DNA from 2 places in the Lysinibacillus sp. NPDC093210 genome. Region 1 is predicted to be linked to the other one. Evidence: predicted binding sites of a transcription regulator. Region 1 holds the regulator's gene; the other holds the start of a gene.
The links. Region 1 encodes LexA, which represses DNA repair genes until DNA is damaged. Its sites were predicted from a motif close to CGAACATATGTTCG; they were not measured.
Positions count from the first base shown of each region.

Region 2: parE (DNA topoisomerase IV subunit B) is a predicted target of LexA. The motif match lies at 1,247-1,260, and genes of this name have one in related genera.

Region 1 is NZ_JBIVOE010000001.1:778,742-786,537, forward strand. It holds gene ACIP9C_RS03900 (LysR substrate-binding domain-containing protein) at 1-692, shown strand, start outside; gene tkt (transketolase) at 925-2,919, opposite strand; gene ACIP9C_RS03910 (DUF896 domain-containing protein) at 3,140-3,373, opposite strand; gene ACIP9C_RS03915 (GNAT family N-acetyltransferase) at 3,557-4,078, shown strand; gene ACIP9C_RS03920 (YneB family resolvase-like protein) at 4,170-4,835, opposite strand; gene yneA (cell division suppressor protein YneA) at 4,832-5,146, opposite strand; gene lexA (transcriptional repressor LexA) at 5,322-5,939, shown strand; gene ACIP9C_RS03935 (gamma-glutamyl-gamma-aminobutyrate hydrolase family protein) at 5,977-6,699, opposite strand; gene ACIP9C_RS03940 (prepilin peptidase) at 6,712-7,464, opposite strand; gene ACIP9C_RS03945 (potassium transporter) at 7,523-7,796, opposite strand, start outside.
Region 2 is NZ_JBIVOE010000005.1:107,353-115,148, reverse strand. It holds gene ACIP9C_RS13825 (HesB/YadR/YfhF family protein) at 1-6, opposite strand, end outside; gene plsY (glycerol-3-phosphate 1-O-acyltransferase PlsY) at 25-627, opposite strand; gene parE (DNA topoisomerase IV subunit B) at 1,280-3,256, shown strand; gene parC (DNA topoisomerase IV subunit A) at 3,253-5,682, shown strand; gene ACIP9C_RS13805 (hypothetical protein) at 5,861-6,271, opposite strand; TPP riboswitch at 6,461-6,572, shown strand; gene ACIP9C_RS13800 (ABC transporter substrate-binding protein) at 6,767-7,762, shown strand; gene ACIP9C_RS13795 (thiamine-binding protein) at 7,763-7,796, shown strand, end outside.

The DNA.
Region 1 (7,796 bases):
TTTATGAACAAGGACAACGCTTGTTTCACTTAGAAGCCCAAATTGAGGATAAGCTGCAAGCATTTGTCGCAAAAGAAGAAAAAATTCATATTGCGACTTCTTACATTCCGATTAATTATGTCCTACCTGAATATATTGCTAATTACAAATTAATGTATCCTGGTGTAGAATTTTACGTATCACTAGGAAATGTTAAATCAGTGGAAGATAAAATTCGAAATTACGAAGCAGACTTCGGATTTGTTGTTCAAAGTAATGTTGGACACGAAGATTTATATTTTGAAAAGTTAATGGAAGTCGAATTTGCGTTTATTGCCCATCCATCCCATCCATTGGCGAATCAAATCGTTTCGTTACGTGAGTTATCACAGGAGGAATTAATTTATCGGGAAAAAGGTAGTTCGACACGCGACTTACTAGAAGCTGTTTTTTATGCTCAAAATTGCCCATTGCCTAAGATTGGCTTACAAATGCAAGGACTATTTGAATCTTTAAAAGCTGTAGAAGCAGGCTACGGAATTGTCCTCGCCCCTCTTCTCAGCGTAACGGACAGCATCAAAACCAATAAATTGGCACATATCTTTATCAATAATGTAGAAATTAAACAAAGTTTATTTATTTGCACACGAAAAAGTGAATTGAAAAAACCAACTTTTGTACGGTATATAAATGAACAATTTGAATCGCAATAACATATTTTTTATAAAAACTACCTATGAAGTTTCTAAGGTCGAAACACTTGCCAGAACAGAATGAGTGGAAATCCATTTTTGCGACACTACCTCAAAAATTTGCTGAAGCATAAAGCTTCTTAATTCATAATCAACGGGCTGTCTACACGCTAAAACAAAAAAGTACACCACTATATACGTGGTGTACTTTTTGTTTACGTAAAGAGTAACGTTATTTTATTCTGTAATAATTTTATAGCGCTTTAACTTTCGCTACAACATTTTCTACAGTGAAACCGTATTTTTCCATAATTAATTCACCTGGTGCAGAAGCGCCGAACTTGTCGATAGCAAGAACGTCTCCTTCAAAGCCAGTGTATTTATGCCAACCGAATGATGCACCCATTTCGATTGCAAGACGTTTTGTCACAGCTTTTGGAAGAACTGATTCTTTATATGCTGCATCTTGTTTTTCGAAGCGATCCATTGATGGCATTGACACAACTGCTACATCCATGCCTTCAGCTTTTAATGCTTTTTGGGCTTCAATTGCAAGTGAAACTTCTGAACCTGTTGCAATTAAAATTGCATCTGCTACTTCTTTAGAAGCAGGTGATACAGTGTAAGCTCCTTTTGTAACACCTTCGCGAACTGTTTCAATTGACGCGTCAAGCACTGGTAAGTTTTGACGAGATAATACTAATACAGTTGGTGTGTTTTCAGAAGATACTGCAAGCTCCCATGCAACTGCAGATTCATTCGCATCTGCCGGACGAACAACAGAAAGATTTGGCATTGCACGTAATGAAGCTAAGTGTTCGATTGGTTCATGTGTTGGACCATCTTCCCCTACAGCAATTGAGTCATGTGTGAATACATATGTCACAGGAAGACCCATTAGTGCAGAAAGACGCACAGCAGGACGAACGTAATCTGAGAATACGAAGAATGTACCACCAAAGACGTTTAGACCACCGTGAAGAGCCATACCGTTCATTGCTGCACCCATTGCAAATTCGCGCACACCGAACCAAATATTACGACCAGCATAATCGTCTGCTGAGAAATCGCCTGCACCCTTCATCGTCGTTTTGTTCGAGCCAGCAAGGTCAGCTGAACCACCGAAGAATGATGGTGTTTTCTTCGCAATTGCATTGATTGCATCACCTGAAGAAGAACGTGTTGCTACAGATTTCCCAGCTTCATATACTGGTAATTCTGCTGCAAAATCTTCTGGTAGCTTACCATTCATAGCATTTTCGAATTGAGTTGCTAATTCAGGGAACTCAGCTTTATATGCTTCAAATTTCGTATTCCAAGCTGCTTCAGATTGTGCACCTTGCACTTCAGCAGCTGCATTGAACGTATCATATACTTCAGCAGGAATTTGGAATGGTTCATGTGCCCATTCGTACGCTGCTTTTGTTAATACAACTTCATCAGTACCTAGTGGAGCACCGTGAGAATCAGATTTACCTGACTTGTTTGGAGAACCGAAACCAATTACTGTTTTCACTTCAATAAGTGTTGGCTTGCCAGTAGATTTTTTCGCTTCCTCGATTGCTTGGTTAACAGCTTCTACTTCTGTACCGTCAGCAACCTTTAAATAGTTCCAGCCATATGACTCAAAGCGTTTTTGTACGTTTTCAGAGAATGATTTTTCTAAATCACCATCTAATGAAATATCATTTGAATCGTATAATACGATTAATTTTTCAAGTTTTAAGTGACCAGCTAATGAAATCGCTTCAGCTGCAACACCTTCCATTAAGTCGCCATCGCCGCAAAGCGCAAATGTATAGTGATCGACAATATCATGTCCTGGTTTATTATAAGTAGCAGCTAAATGACGCTCTGCCATTGCCATACCAACTGACATGGCAATACCTTGTCCAAGAGGACCTGTAGTTGCCTCTACTCCAACAGTATGACCGTATTCTGGATGTCCTGGAGTTAATGAATCCCATTGACGGAAGTTTTGAATTTCTTCCATTGGAAGGCCGTAACCTCCAAGGTGAAGTAGGCTATATAAAAGCATAGAGCCGTGACCTGCTGAAAGTACGAAACGATCGCGGTTATACCACTTTGGATTAGCCGGATTGTGGCGAAGTTGTTTTGTCCAAAGCGTATAAGCCATTGGCGCTGCCCCCATCGGTAAGCCTGGGTGACCTGAATTTGCTTTTTCAATTGCATCAATTGACAATGTTCGGATAGCATTAATCGCTAGTTGATCCGCATGTTGAGTCATTATGTTGTGACATCCTTTCTCGTCCTATATATTGTTCTACTACAGTTTAGTCAACATTGTCCTAGAAAACAATGCTTTTGTTATACTATTTGAGATTTATGTCATACTTTATCATCATTTTGTAACTTGCCATTTAAAATGGAAGAACTGAATGACGAATATTATCCAGCTATAACAATAGAAACCCAAAACGATCTAGTACTGGATTAAATGTGACATATTAATTTAAAAATTTATTTTTTTTCGCTTGTTTTACCTTCTCAGGTGTAACGTCATTGCCTTCTTCATCGACAACTTTAACATTTTCAATCGTATCGCGCATTGACGCTCTAAATGTATCTAAATATTCTTTGCGAAGAGAAGTACGCTCTTTCGCTTCTTCCTCTGTTAAATTGCCCGCCTTCGCTTTTGCTGCTAATTCATTAATTCGATTAATTTTTTCTTTTGATAACATTGTTACACACCTTTCAATACCTTTATCACTTCAGTATGCAAAGTATAGCATGGTTTCCCTTAAAATGCAGTTATACCAACCCTTAAAAACACTTCTTAGCCATAATTTACATGACTTCCAGATGTTAGTCGTGTATAACTAATTATACAAGGAAAAAATTTATACTTTATTGGAGGAAATAAGGTGAACATCACAACACAGCGATTACATATTCGAAAATTTGAAGCACAAGATTTGCAAGCTGTTTATAGTTATATGTCCGATAAATCGGTGATGTACTATATGCCAGAAGGTGTTTTAACTGTAGAACAGGTACAAAAATTTATAACAGATAATAGCGGGGAGCAAGCACAACATTTTGCTATTGTTTTACATGATCAGCCACAAGTCATCGGTCATCTAGTTTTCCATCCCTACTTTGGTGAACATACCTATGAAATTGGTTGGGTGTTGAATCCTGCATATTATCGTCATGGCTATGCTTCAGAAGCAGCGCACGCCCTATTAGATTATGGGTTTACCAATATGAAGCTTCATAGAATTATCGCTACATGCCAGCCCGAAAATATTGCTTCCTACCGAGTGATGGAAAAAATCGGTATGCGACGTGAAGGTTTTTTCAAAAAGTGTATACCGTTTGGTGACGACTGGTGGGATGAATACTATTACGCTATTTTACAGGAAGAATGGTCAGCTTTAATATGAAATTTATCTTGCCCTACAACAACCTACTTGGACAGTTTATTTTACAAACAGGAACGTTTTTAAGCATGAAAAAAAGATTAGCAGGGCAAAATTAATTGCCCGCTAACCTTTCTTGATGTTCTTGATACCGCCTATGTACGGTTGCCTTACTAACATCGAAGCCAAGACCTCTTAGTGTCGCAGCAATTTCCTCATAGGTAAAGCCCCGATTACGCAGCTTCACAATTTCTTCTATAGGCACTTCCTTACGCTCCTGACCATTTGGATTACCACGATTGGAAAGGTTATTTTCAGGACGATAGCCATTTTCTACTGCACGGCGCATGCCACGACGAATTTTCGCATTATGGATTTTACGTTGATATTCCTCAACAATAGCTAAAATTTCGAGCAACATCGTATCCATCTCATTCAATTGTACAGGCCCTGCATCACGCATGGAAAAAACATCTGTTTCAGTTTTTTGCAATAAATGAAGTACAGCCATTCGTGCATTACCACGTCCTAAACGTGTTTCATCTTGCACAAATAATGCTTGTATCTCGTTTTCTTTAATATAATCGAGCATTTCAAGTAATCCTTCGCGCTCAACATCATACCCACTATGCTTATCCAGAAAAACATTTTTCACATCATAGTTTTGTTCCTCAGCATATCGAAGTAATTCTTCTTGTTGACGCTCCAATGAAGAACTTTGTGTCTCTTTTTCGGTGCTCACACGGCAGTAAATTACAGCCGTTTGTTGTTTATTCATCATCTTTCACTTCTCGCAATTTCAATTGAATTGGTGGGTATCTTATTGTCACCCACTACTGGTATAACGAGTGATTTTCCAGCAACTATTTTCACGCTATGTAATTCGTTCTCGGCTTTCACAAGTTTTATCCAGTCGTCCGTACCCATTTTACCACGGTATTGCTCAGCTAACGACCATAAGCTATCGCCATGTTCAATATTAATTTCTGTGTAAGTAATGTCTCCAGGATCAGTTATAACAAGATAACCTGCAAATAGTAAAAATGCGCCTAACAAAATTGAAATATGTGTATTTTTTTTAAACCAATTCATTCATCTTATCCCCTTTTTAGAATGTTTGTTCGGAATGTATGTTCTTATAATAAAGCGAACAGACGTTTTTGTCAAACACTTTTCGAACCTATGTTTGCATAAGTGTTCGCATTCTGCTATACTATCTAGTAAGAAGATAGTAAGAAGAATGATATAAAAAAAGAGGTGAGCAATCATGAAAAAAGTTTCGAAAAGACAAGAGGATATACTAGCGTTTATCAAAGAAGAAGTACGTGCAAAAGGCTATCCGCCATCTGTACGTGAAATTGGGGAAGCAGTTGGACTTGCTTCCAGCTCAACGGTTCATGGACATTTAGCTCGTTTAGAGCAAAAGGGCTTTATTCGACGAGATCCTACTAAGCCACGTGCGATTGAAATTTTAGAGCCAGAGGATTCAATTCAAAAGCAAAGCGTCATCCATGTACCACTTGTTGGTAAGGTAACAGCTGGATCACCTATAACAGCTATCGAAAATATCGACGAATATTTCCCATTACCTGATATTTACGGTACAAGTGAAGATCAGCTATTTATGTTAGAAATCATGGGTGAATCGATGATCGAGGCGGGTATTTTTGACGGAGATTTAGTCATCGTCAAGCAAAGAGCAACAGCTGATAACGGTGATATTGTTGTTGCAATGACAGAAGAAGATGAAGCAACAGTTAAACGCTTCTTCAAGGAAAAAAATCATTTCCGCTTACAGCCAGAAAACGCTACAATGGAACCGATTATTGTAGATCAAGTTTCAATTTTAGGACAAGTAGTCGGCTTATATCGCCGTGTACATTAATGCATTCTCATACTTAGCAAACAAAAAAGAGAAGCACTCATGCTTCTCTTTTATATTTTAAGCTCTGCTCCGTGAAGGCAGCAAAGAGCTTCTCTGCAGCTAAATCTCCTACAACGGCTTGTTCTTCTGGATGCCACTGCACTGCTAAACAAAACGGGTAGTCTTCATGTACGAACGCTTCAACTAGGCCATCACTCGATTTCGCTGCAACGATTAGCTTCTCTGCTAATACATTTACAGCTTGATGGTGAAATGAATTCACAGCAATTTTTTCTTCCTCGATAATTGATTTTAACAACGTATCAGGCGTTAATTGCACATAATGTGTAGCTACACCACGAGCGGCTAGTTGCGTATGTTTCAACAGCCTACTACTATGATATTCGCTATCAACATCTTGGTATAAAGTTCCACCTAGTGCAACATTGAGTATTTGCATGCCACGGCAAATCCCGAAAATCGGCATTTTCCTTGTAAAAGCCGCATGAATTAAGGCAAGCTCCACCTTATCTCGTTCTGGATGTATTTGTCCTAGCTTCGGTAGAGGCTCCGCTCCAAATTCAAATGGATGAACATCATGACCACCAGATAATAATAAGCCATCCGTCAGCGATAAAATTTGTGCTACATCTTCCTCTACCCCTAGTGGAATAATAAGTGGAATGCCACCAGCCTCAATCACACTTTTACTATAGGCTACATTCAATCTTGACGATAAATCGTCCTCCGCAAATGCTGTAATACCAATAATCGGTTTCATCCATATACCCCCTTACCATAATCCTACATACCAATCAATGATGACATTCCCATAGTAATACACGATAATTGCAGCTAAAGCAATGGATGGTCCAAAAGGAATCGGCGTTTTTCGACCTTGTTGCCGTACTTTGAGCACGATTATCCCGACAATCATACCAATTACTGCCGCTACAAATAATGTCAATAATGTATTTATTGTACCAAGTACAAGTCCAAGTAAAAAGAATAATTTAATATCGCCACCGCCCATACCACCACGTGATACAACAGCAATACAATATAATATGCCAAAGCCAACAACGGCACCTACGATACTATCCCACCACGGTGTTAAGGGTGATAACACCCGTCCAATAGCTAATAATGGCAAAAAAAACAAAAGCACTTTATCAGGAATAAGCATATATGCGAAGTCCGATACAACGAGGATTACTAATAATGATATCAATAGTATAGCTACGATAAACTCTTTACTAAAGCCTAATTGCCAATATGAAAAGGCGAATAATACCCCTGTTAGCAACTCCATTAGCGGATAAATCCACGAAATTTTTTGCCCACAGCTACGACATTTACCTGCTAAAAAAACATAGGACAAAACTGGCACTAAATCAATTGCCGTTAATTGTCTCTGACAGCTCGTACAATGAGAAGGCGGCTTTACAATTGACTCCTTTATCGGCACACGTAATCCTACAACATTAAAAAACGATCCAAAAACTAGTCCAAATACAAATACTAGTATTGTATAAGCCATTTCCATTTTTACTGCCTCCTAAACTAACATAGCGCCCATACTTTGGAGTATGCGCGCCTTAACATCATTGTTCCCCTTCGTAATAGAAGGTTGTTACCTGAATGGTAGCCTTAATGGATGAATCTGCATCCTCCTCAAATAAAACTTCTTCCCCAGTTAATGTAATATCTAATGTGTCGATTTTCATCACACGTTCAATTTTTTCAATTTCCTTTAAAAATTCAAGCATTGCCTTCGTATCTTTTGCGACAACATCAATACTAAACGTCACTAATTTCAATTCTGCTGGTAATGCTTCTTTAGCAATTGTAGACGTTGGTAATGTTTTATCCCCTTCT
Region 2 (7,796 bases), on a different contig from region 1:
ATTCATGTGTGAACTCCTTTCATGTTAAAGCCATTTCACTTTTGGTTCAGTACCATTTTTAATGCGCGTAATATTTGCTCTGTGACGATAAACAATAAAAATAAATAAAAAGGCTACTAATATAGCTAATGCGAAATCGCCTGTCACAAAAAAATAAATAATCGAATAGATTAATGCAACTAGTGCAGCAATCATCGATGTTAGGCTGACAATTTTCGTAAGCTTTAACGTTACGATAAATGCGATGAATAGTAAAATGAATAGTGGCCAAGAATAGCCAAGTAGGACGCCAGCTGATGTGGCAACAGCTTTTCCGCCACGGAAGCTGGCAAAAATAGGAAACATATGACCAATAACCGCAACAAGTCCTAAAATAAGTCCGTGAATTGTGGCATCAGAGAAAACAGGGAGTGTTACTAATAACACAGCAGCTGTACCTTTTAAAATATCCATGATTGTAACAACTAAACCTGCTTTTTTACCTAATATACGGAAGGTGTTGGTAGCACCTAAATTGCCGCTACCATGCTCGCGAATATCTGTTTTGTAAAATATTTTGCCAATCCATAACCCAGAAGGTATAGAGCCGATAAGATAGGCACATAAAATAATAAGTCCGTTTAACATAGGTGGACTCCTTTCATCCAAATAATAACACTTGGTACTAATAGTTTGTAACAAGTATTTTACACTTTTTCTCTTTAATCTACAATGATATGAAGGAGATTTCATCATGGGCCTTGAATTCAATACAAAAGGAAAATATTTCACTATGATTTCAAAAGTCACAGGCTTATGTTAGCTTATGTTAGGTTGTACGACACTATTATAGTATCAATACCTAAGCCCTTTCTTAAAAATATAGGTAAAATGGCAATTTTGTCAATCACACATTCCTTTGGTAGAATAGAAGTCTATCTTTAATTTCTATGTGAAGCTATAAAAAATCATCATTCAACAGATAACGCCTACTCATCACGATTTGGTAAGTTGAGTTTAAGCATGTAGTTGGCGTTTATTGCTGGCTGAATGAAGATAGAGCCTATGACGATAGTTGTGGATTTTGTATAGTGGTCATTGCAGTAAGCTCCAGGCAGTTGCTGTCATTTATGTCCGTTAATTGGCTTTGATTGGTCGTTTAACAAAATTCATAGAAGACATTACGCCATAGCGTAAACAAAAATATATATATCTGTCACTAGCTATTGACAGGAAATGCTATTATTATTAGGATGAGAACGTAATCAGAACATGCGTTTGTTTTTTGGAGGGGAATCTTTTGGCGAATAAACAGTCACCAAGCGTCTATAATGATGACGCCATTCAAGTATTAGAAGGATTAGAAGCGGTACGAAAGCGACCCGGCATGTATATCGGTTCCACAGACGGCAGAGGACTTCATCACCTTGTATATGAAATCGTGGATAATGCGGTGGATGAAGCACTAGCTGGCTTTGGTTCTCATATCATAGTCACAATTCATAAAGATCAGAGCTTAAGTGTTCGAGACTTTGGACGAGGGATGCCAACAGGTATGCATAAAATGGGCAAGCCTACCCCAGAAATTATTTTCACTGTATTACATGCAGGCGGCAAATTTGGGCAAGGCGGCTATAAAACGAGTGGTGGCTTACATGGTGTTGGTTCTTCAGTTGTCAATGCTTTGTCGACATTTTTAGAAGTAACGATTCATCGTGATGGCAAAAAGTATAAGCAGCGTTTTGAAAACGGAGGACACCCTGCAACGACACTTGAAGAAATTGGTCAAACAAAACAAACAGGAACACTTGTCCATTTCCTGCCAGATGACACAATCTTTTCAGTCACAAAATTTAATTATGATACGCTTGCAGAACGTTTACGTGAGTCTGCATTTTTATTAAAAGGATTAAAAATTGAGTTAATCGATCAACGCGAGGAAGGCAAAGGTGATGTTTTCTTTTATGAAAACGGCATTGAAGCTTTCGTTGCGTATTTGAATGAAGAAAAAGATGTTCTTCATCCTGTGAAATATGTAGAGGGTGAACAAGATGATATCGAGGTTGAATTTGCCTTCCAATTCAACGACGGCTATTCAGAAACTATTTTATCGTTTGTTAACAACGTTCGTACACGTGATGGTGGCACACATGAAACAGGTGCAAAATCTGCGTTGACGCGAGTTTTCAATGAATATGCACGTAAGATTGGTCTATTGAAAGATAAAGATAAAAATCTTGAAGGGACAGATATTCGTGAAGGTTTAGCGGCGATTATCTCTGTTCGTATTCCAGAGCATTTATTACAATTTGAAGGCCAAACGAAAGGTAAGCTTGGTACGAGTGAGGCGCGTTCTGTAGTAGATAGCGTTGTTTCAGAGCAGATTTTATATGTACTTGAAGAGAACGCGGAGCTCTCAGCTTCCCTTGTTCGAAAAGCGATACGTGCACAACAAGTCCGTGAAGCGGCGCGTAAAGCGCGTGAGGACGCTCGTAACGGGAAGAAAAACAAAAAAGGTAGTACGATCCTTTCAGGAAAGCTAACACCTGCACAATCTCGCAATGCTGCGAAAAATGAATTATATCTAGTCGAAGGTGACTCTGCCGGCGGTTCAGCAAAACAAGGGCGAGACCGTACTTTCCAGGCAATTTTACCGTTACGCGGTAAGGTCATTAATACTGAAAAAGCGAAGCTCCAAGATATTATGAAAAACGAGGAAATTTCAACGATTATTCATGCTATCGGTGCTGGGGTAGGAGCGGATTTCTCAGTAGAAGATTCTGCTTACGATAAAGTTGTCATTATGACCGATGCTGATACGGATGGCGCACATATTCAGGTGCTACTATTAACGTTCTTCTATCGTTACATGCGCCCGTTAATTGAGGCGGGTAAAGTATTTATCGCACTGCCACCACTTTACAAAGTATCTAGAGGTGTTGGTAAAAAAGAGGTCATTGAGTATGCTTGGACCGAAAACGATTTACAAAAAGCTATTAAAAAGGTCGGAAAAGGCTATATTCTGCAACGCTATAAAGGTCTTGGTGAGATGAATGCAGATCAGCTATGGGATACAACGATGAACCCTGAAACACGTACTTTAATTCGTGTTACGATTGAGGATGGAGCACGTGCAGAGCGTCGTGTGACGACGTTAATGGGCGATAAAGTAGAGCCGCGCCGTAAATGGATCGAAGCAAATGTAGACTTCGGCATGGAGGATGATTCAAATATTTTAGACAATGAATTCATCCAACAAGAGGAGGACCAAGCATGAGTAGTACGGAAAAGTTTCAAGATTTACCTTTAGAAGAAGTAATGGGTGACCGTTTTGGTCGCTATAGTAAATATATAATTCAAGACCGAGCGTTGCCAGATGCGCGCGACGGTCTTAAACCTGTACAACGTCGTATTTTATTTGCAATGTATACAGAAGGAAATACGAATGAAAAACCGTTCCGTAAGTCTGCAAAAACAGTCGGGAATGTTATCGGTAACTACCATCCACATGGTGATAGTTCGGTATATGAAGCAATGGTGCGCATGAGTCAGGATTGGAAGGCTCGCCATATGTTGATTGAAATGCATGGTAATAATGGTTCCGTTGACGGTGACCCTCCAGCTGCGATGCGTTACACAGAAGCAAGATTATCAGCAATTGCTGCTGAAATGTTACGTGATATCGGTAAAAAAACAGTGGAATTTATACCGAACTTTGATGATCAGGATATGGAACCAACTGTATTACCTGCTCGCTTCCCAAATTTACTTGTTAACGGCTCGACAGGGATTTCTGCTGGTTATGCGACGGATATTCCACCTCACGCACTTAATGAGGTGTTAGATGCGGTGTTAATGCGTTTAGATCAACCGAATGCTACTGTTGATGAGCTCATGACGGTTATTAAAGGTCCTGACTTCCCAACAGGCGGGATTATCCAAGGTGTAGATGGCATTAAAAAAGCTTATGAGACAGGGCGCGGTAAAATTATTGTGCGTGCTCAAGCAGCCATTGAACCATTAAAAGGCGGGAAAGAGCAAATCGTTATTACGGAATTACCGTATGATGTTAATAAGGCGAATCTTGTTAAGAAAATTGATGAACAACGTGTCGATAAACGACTTGAAGGTATTGCTGAAATCCGTGATGAATCCGATCGTACAGGATTACGCGTAGTAGTTGAGCTGAAAAAAGATGTGCCAGGAAAAGGAATTTTAAATTATCTCTTCAAAACTACAGATTTGCAAGTAGCCTACAATTTTAATATGATCGCTATCCATAATCGTCGTCCTACGATGATGACCTTGCCACTGCTACTTGATGCGTACATAGCCCATCAAAAGGAAGTGGTGACAAACCGCTCGATTTATGATTTGCAAAAGGCGAAAGACCGTTCGCATATCGTTGATGGTTTGATTAAAGCACTTTCTATTTTAGATGAAGTAATTGCGACGATTCGTTCATCGAATGATAAACGTGATGCGAAAACGAATTTACAGGTCAAGTATGACTTTACTGAAGTTCAATCTGAGGCCATTGTGAGCTTACAATTATACCGTTTAACAAATACGGATATTACAGAGCTACGTCATGAACAAGATGAATTAAATGCACTAATTACAAAGCTAGAAGGTATTTTGCATAGTGAGGCTAAGCTGATTCGTGTCATAAAACAAGAATTGCTCGACATTAAAAAACGGTTTTCTGAGCCACGTCGTTCGAAAATCGAACAAGAAATTGAGGAAATTAAAATTACGCTAGATGTCCTTGTGCCAAGTGAAGAAGTTGTGGTTACAGTGACAAAAGATGGTTATATTAAGCGTACATCTACTCGTTCTCACGCAGCGTCCAATGGGCAAGATTTTGCGATGAAAGATTCGGATTATTTATTGTATGAGGCAACCTTAAATACACAACATCATGTACTGCTGTTCACAAATCGTGGAAATTATATTTATCAGCCCGTGCATGAATTGCCAGATATTCGTTGGAAGGATCTTGGTCAGCATATTTCAAGTATTGTGCCAACGGGTGAAGACGAAACAATTATTGCTGTTTATGGTTTTGACTCATTTGAACAGCCAAACACCTATATTTTAACTGCTACAAAAGAAGGGCAAATCAAACGTTCACCATTACCTGATTATGCCGTTACACGTTATTCTAAACCGATTAAAACGATGAATGTGAAATCGGGTGATGAAATGATACTTGCGGACATTGTATCGGATGATGCCGAATTGTTATTAATCACAGATACTGCATATGCTATCCGATTCCCGATTGAAGAGCTGCCTGTCACTGGCGTTAAAACTGGTGGTGTGAAAGGTATTACTTTAAAAGATGGGGAAGAATTGGTTGGTGTCACAATATTAAAACCGTCTGACACGGAGTACGTTGTAATTGTTACACAGCGTGGTGCCGTGAAAAAGATGAATGTTGCCGAAGTCGATATAGCTAGTCGTGCAAAACGCGGGTTAAAAGTGTTAACAGAATTAAAAGCGAATCCACACCGAATTGTTGCGGTTGTAAGGGCTAGTGATGAGGAACAGGTTATTGTTGAAACGGATAAGGGCGTGCAAGAAATCATTGATGTCAAAGGGTTAACACGCGCTGATCGTCATTCAAACGGCTCCTTCAAAGTCGATATCGCTACAGATGGTGCCATTTCACATGTAGTTAAAAGGAAAAAAGAAGAGTAACAAACTACTTTGCCCATGTTCTATCATAAGAACTGGGCTTTTTTTAATGGTAGTTTTATTGCTTTCAACTAGTTTGAAAAAGGAGAAATGTTAGCACTTGAAAACATAAAAAAACTGTTGAGTCATTTTCAATAACAGAAAAAAAGACCTCTATAATCATAGGTCGTTAGTAAGGCTTCTATTCTTCAACAATTTCTAACTGTTTGTAATAGTTATTTACAATTGGATAAATATCCGGTTTTGAATCGTAATAGATATTGTCAATGTGATGTAAAGTAAATTTAAATTCCTTTTTACCATCCAAAAGCGTAATACTATACCGCCAGCCGACACGTTCTTCTTGATTATCTTGAGGCGTAAATATTATTTCTTTAATTAAAGCTAGAAATTCATTGATGTCAGCTTGCTTAGTAATCGTTTTAGAAGCTCCAGTTGAACCATCCTGTATGATAACTTTATCTACATTTACAATTTTCGCGTCTTTATAAAACGCCTCTAATAATTGTGTATTTCCACTAATATTTTCATCAGTACAGGCAGAAAGTCCAAATAGAATTACTAATAATTTTAAGAAAAACGATTTTTTCAAATGACCACCTCAAAGTCTCTTTTTTTCTAGTAGACTTATTAAAATACAAATAGTTACATTTTTTCGGATAAGTTTTGGTAGTAATTACAATAATCTTTTAATAACAACTTAAATTTTATCGCGTTTGAAATTACTAGCTTGTCATTTTACGATAGATATGGGTATAATAATCAACGAAAAGTTCATAAGTTAAGAATGTAGGGGGGCTGGAAGTTGCCAGCTGAGATTGCGTCCATTTAGATGCTGACCCTTTGAACCTGATTTGGCTCGTACCAGCGTAGGGAACATCTATTCAAAAATATTCGTATACTATTTTTTGATACCGTTTGCAAACGTCTGGGATAATTCCTAGGCGTTTTTTGTTTAGGATTCATTATTCCGCCTATAACTAGGAGTAATCTATCATAAGCGATGCAAATGGCCTTAGAATACCTTTTTCTGGTGAAAACATTCAATCATGAACACTTTCAAACTACTAGACTTGGAGGACACAGCATGAAAAAGTGGTTTTTCGTTCTTGTTGCTGCATTATTAACATTAGTTGGTTGTAGCGAAAAAGAGGACAAAGAGGAAACAAGCACATTGAAAAAGGTATCCGTTGTACTGGACTGGACACCTAATACAAATCATACAGGACTTTATGTTGCGAAAAAGCTCGGCTACTTTGAGGAGCAAGGTTTAGACGTAGACATTATCTTACCTGGTGATGCTGGTGCAGATCAGCTTGTTGCATCGGGCAAAGCGCAGTTTGGCGTAAGCTATCAGGAAGGTATTACCCAAGCACGTGTACAGGATGTACCGCTAGTATCGATTGCCGCAATTATTCAGCATAATACATCTGGCTTTGCATCAGATGCTTCAAAAGGTATTACGTCACCAAAGGATTATGAAGGAAAAACATATGGTGGCTGGGGTTCCCCAGTTGAACAAGCTGTTTTACAATCTCTTATGCAAAAAGAACATGCCGACATTAAGAAATTAGATATCGTTAATGCTGGAGATTTAGACTTTTTCACAATGATGCAGAAGGATATTGATTTTGCATGGATCTATTATGCTTGGACAGGTATTGAGGCGGAGCTTCGTGGAGAAAAATTAAATATGCAGTATTTAACAGACTATAGTGAGCAACTCGATTATTATACACCTGTACTTGCAACGAATGAAAAGATGATTAAGGATAATCCTGATGTGGTAAAGGCATTTGTTGCAGCTACTACAAAAGGTTATGAGTATGCGATTGAACATCCTAGTGAAGCGGCTGATATATTGCTTGAAGCGGTACCTGACTTAGATAAAGCACTTGTGCATAAAAGTCAGGAATGGTTAGCAAACAAATATCAAGATGATGCAGCGCAATGGGGCGAACAAAAATTAGCAGTTTGGGAAAACTATGCGGAATGGATGACAAAGAACAACGTTTTAGAAGGCGAATTCCATGCAGATCAAGCTTTTACAAATGATTTCTTACCAGAGAAAGGAGCAAAATAAATGGCTAATTCATTAATTAGTGTACAAATTATAC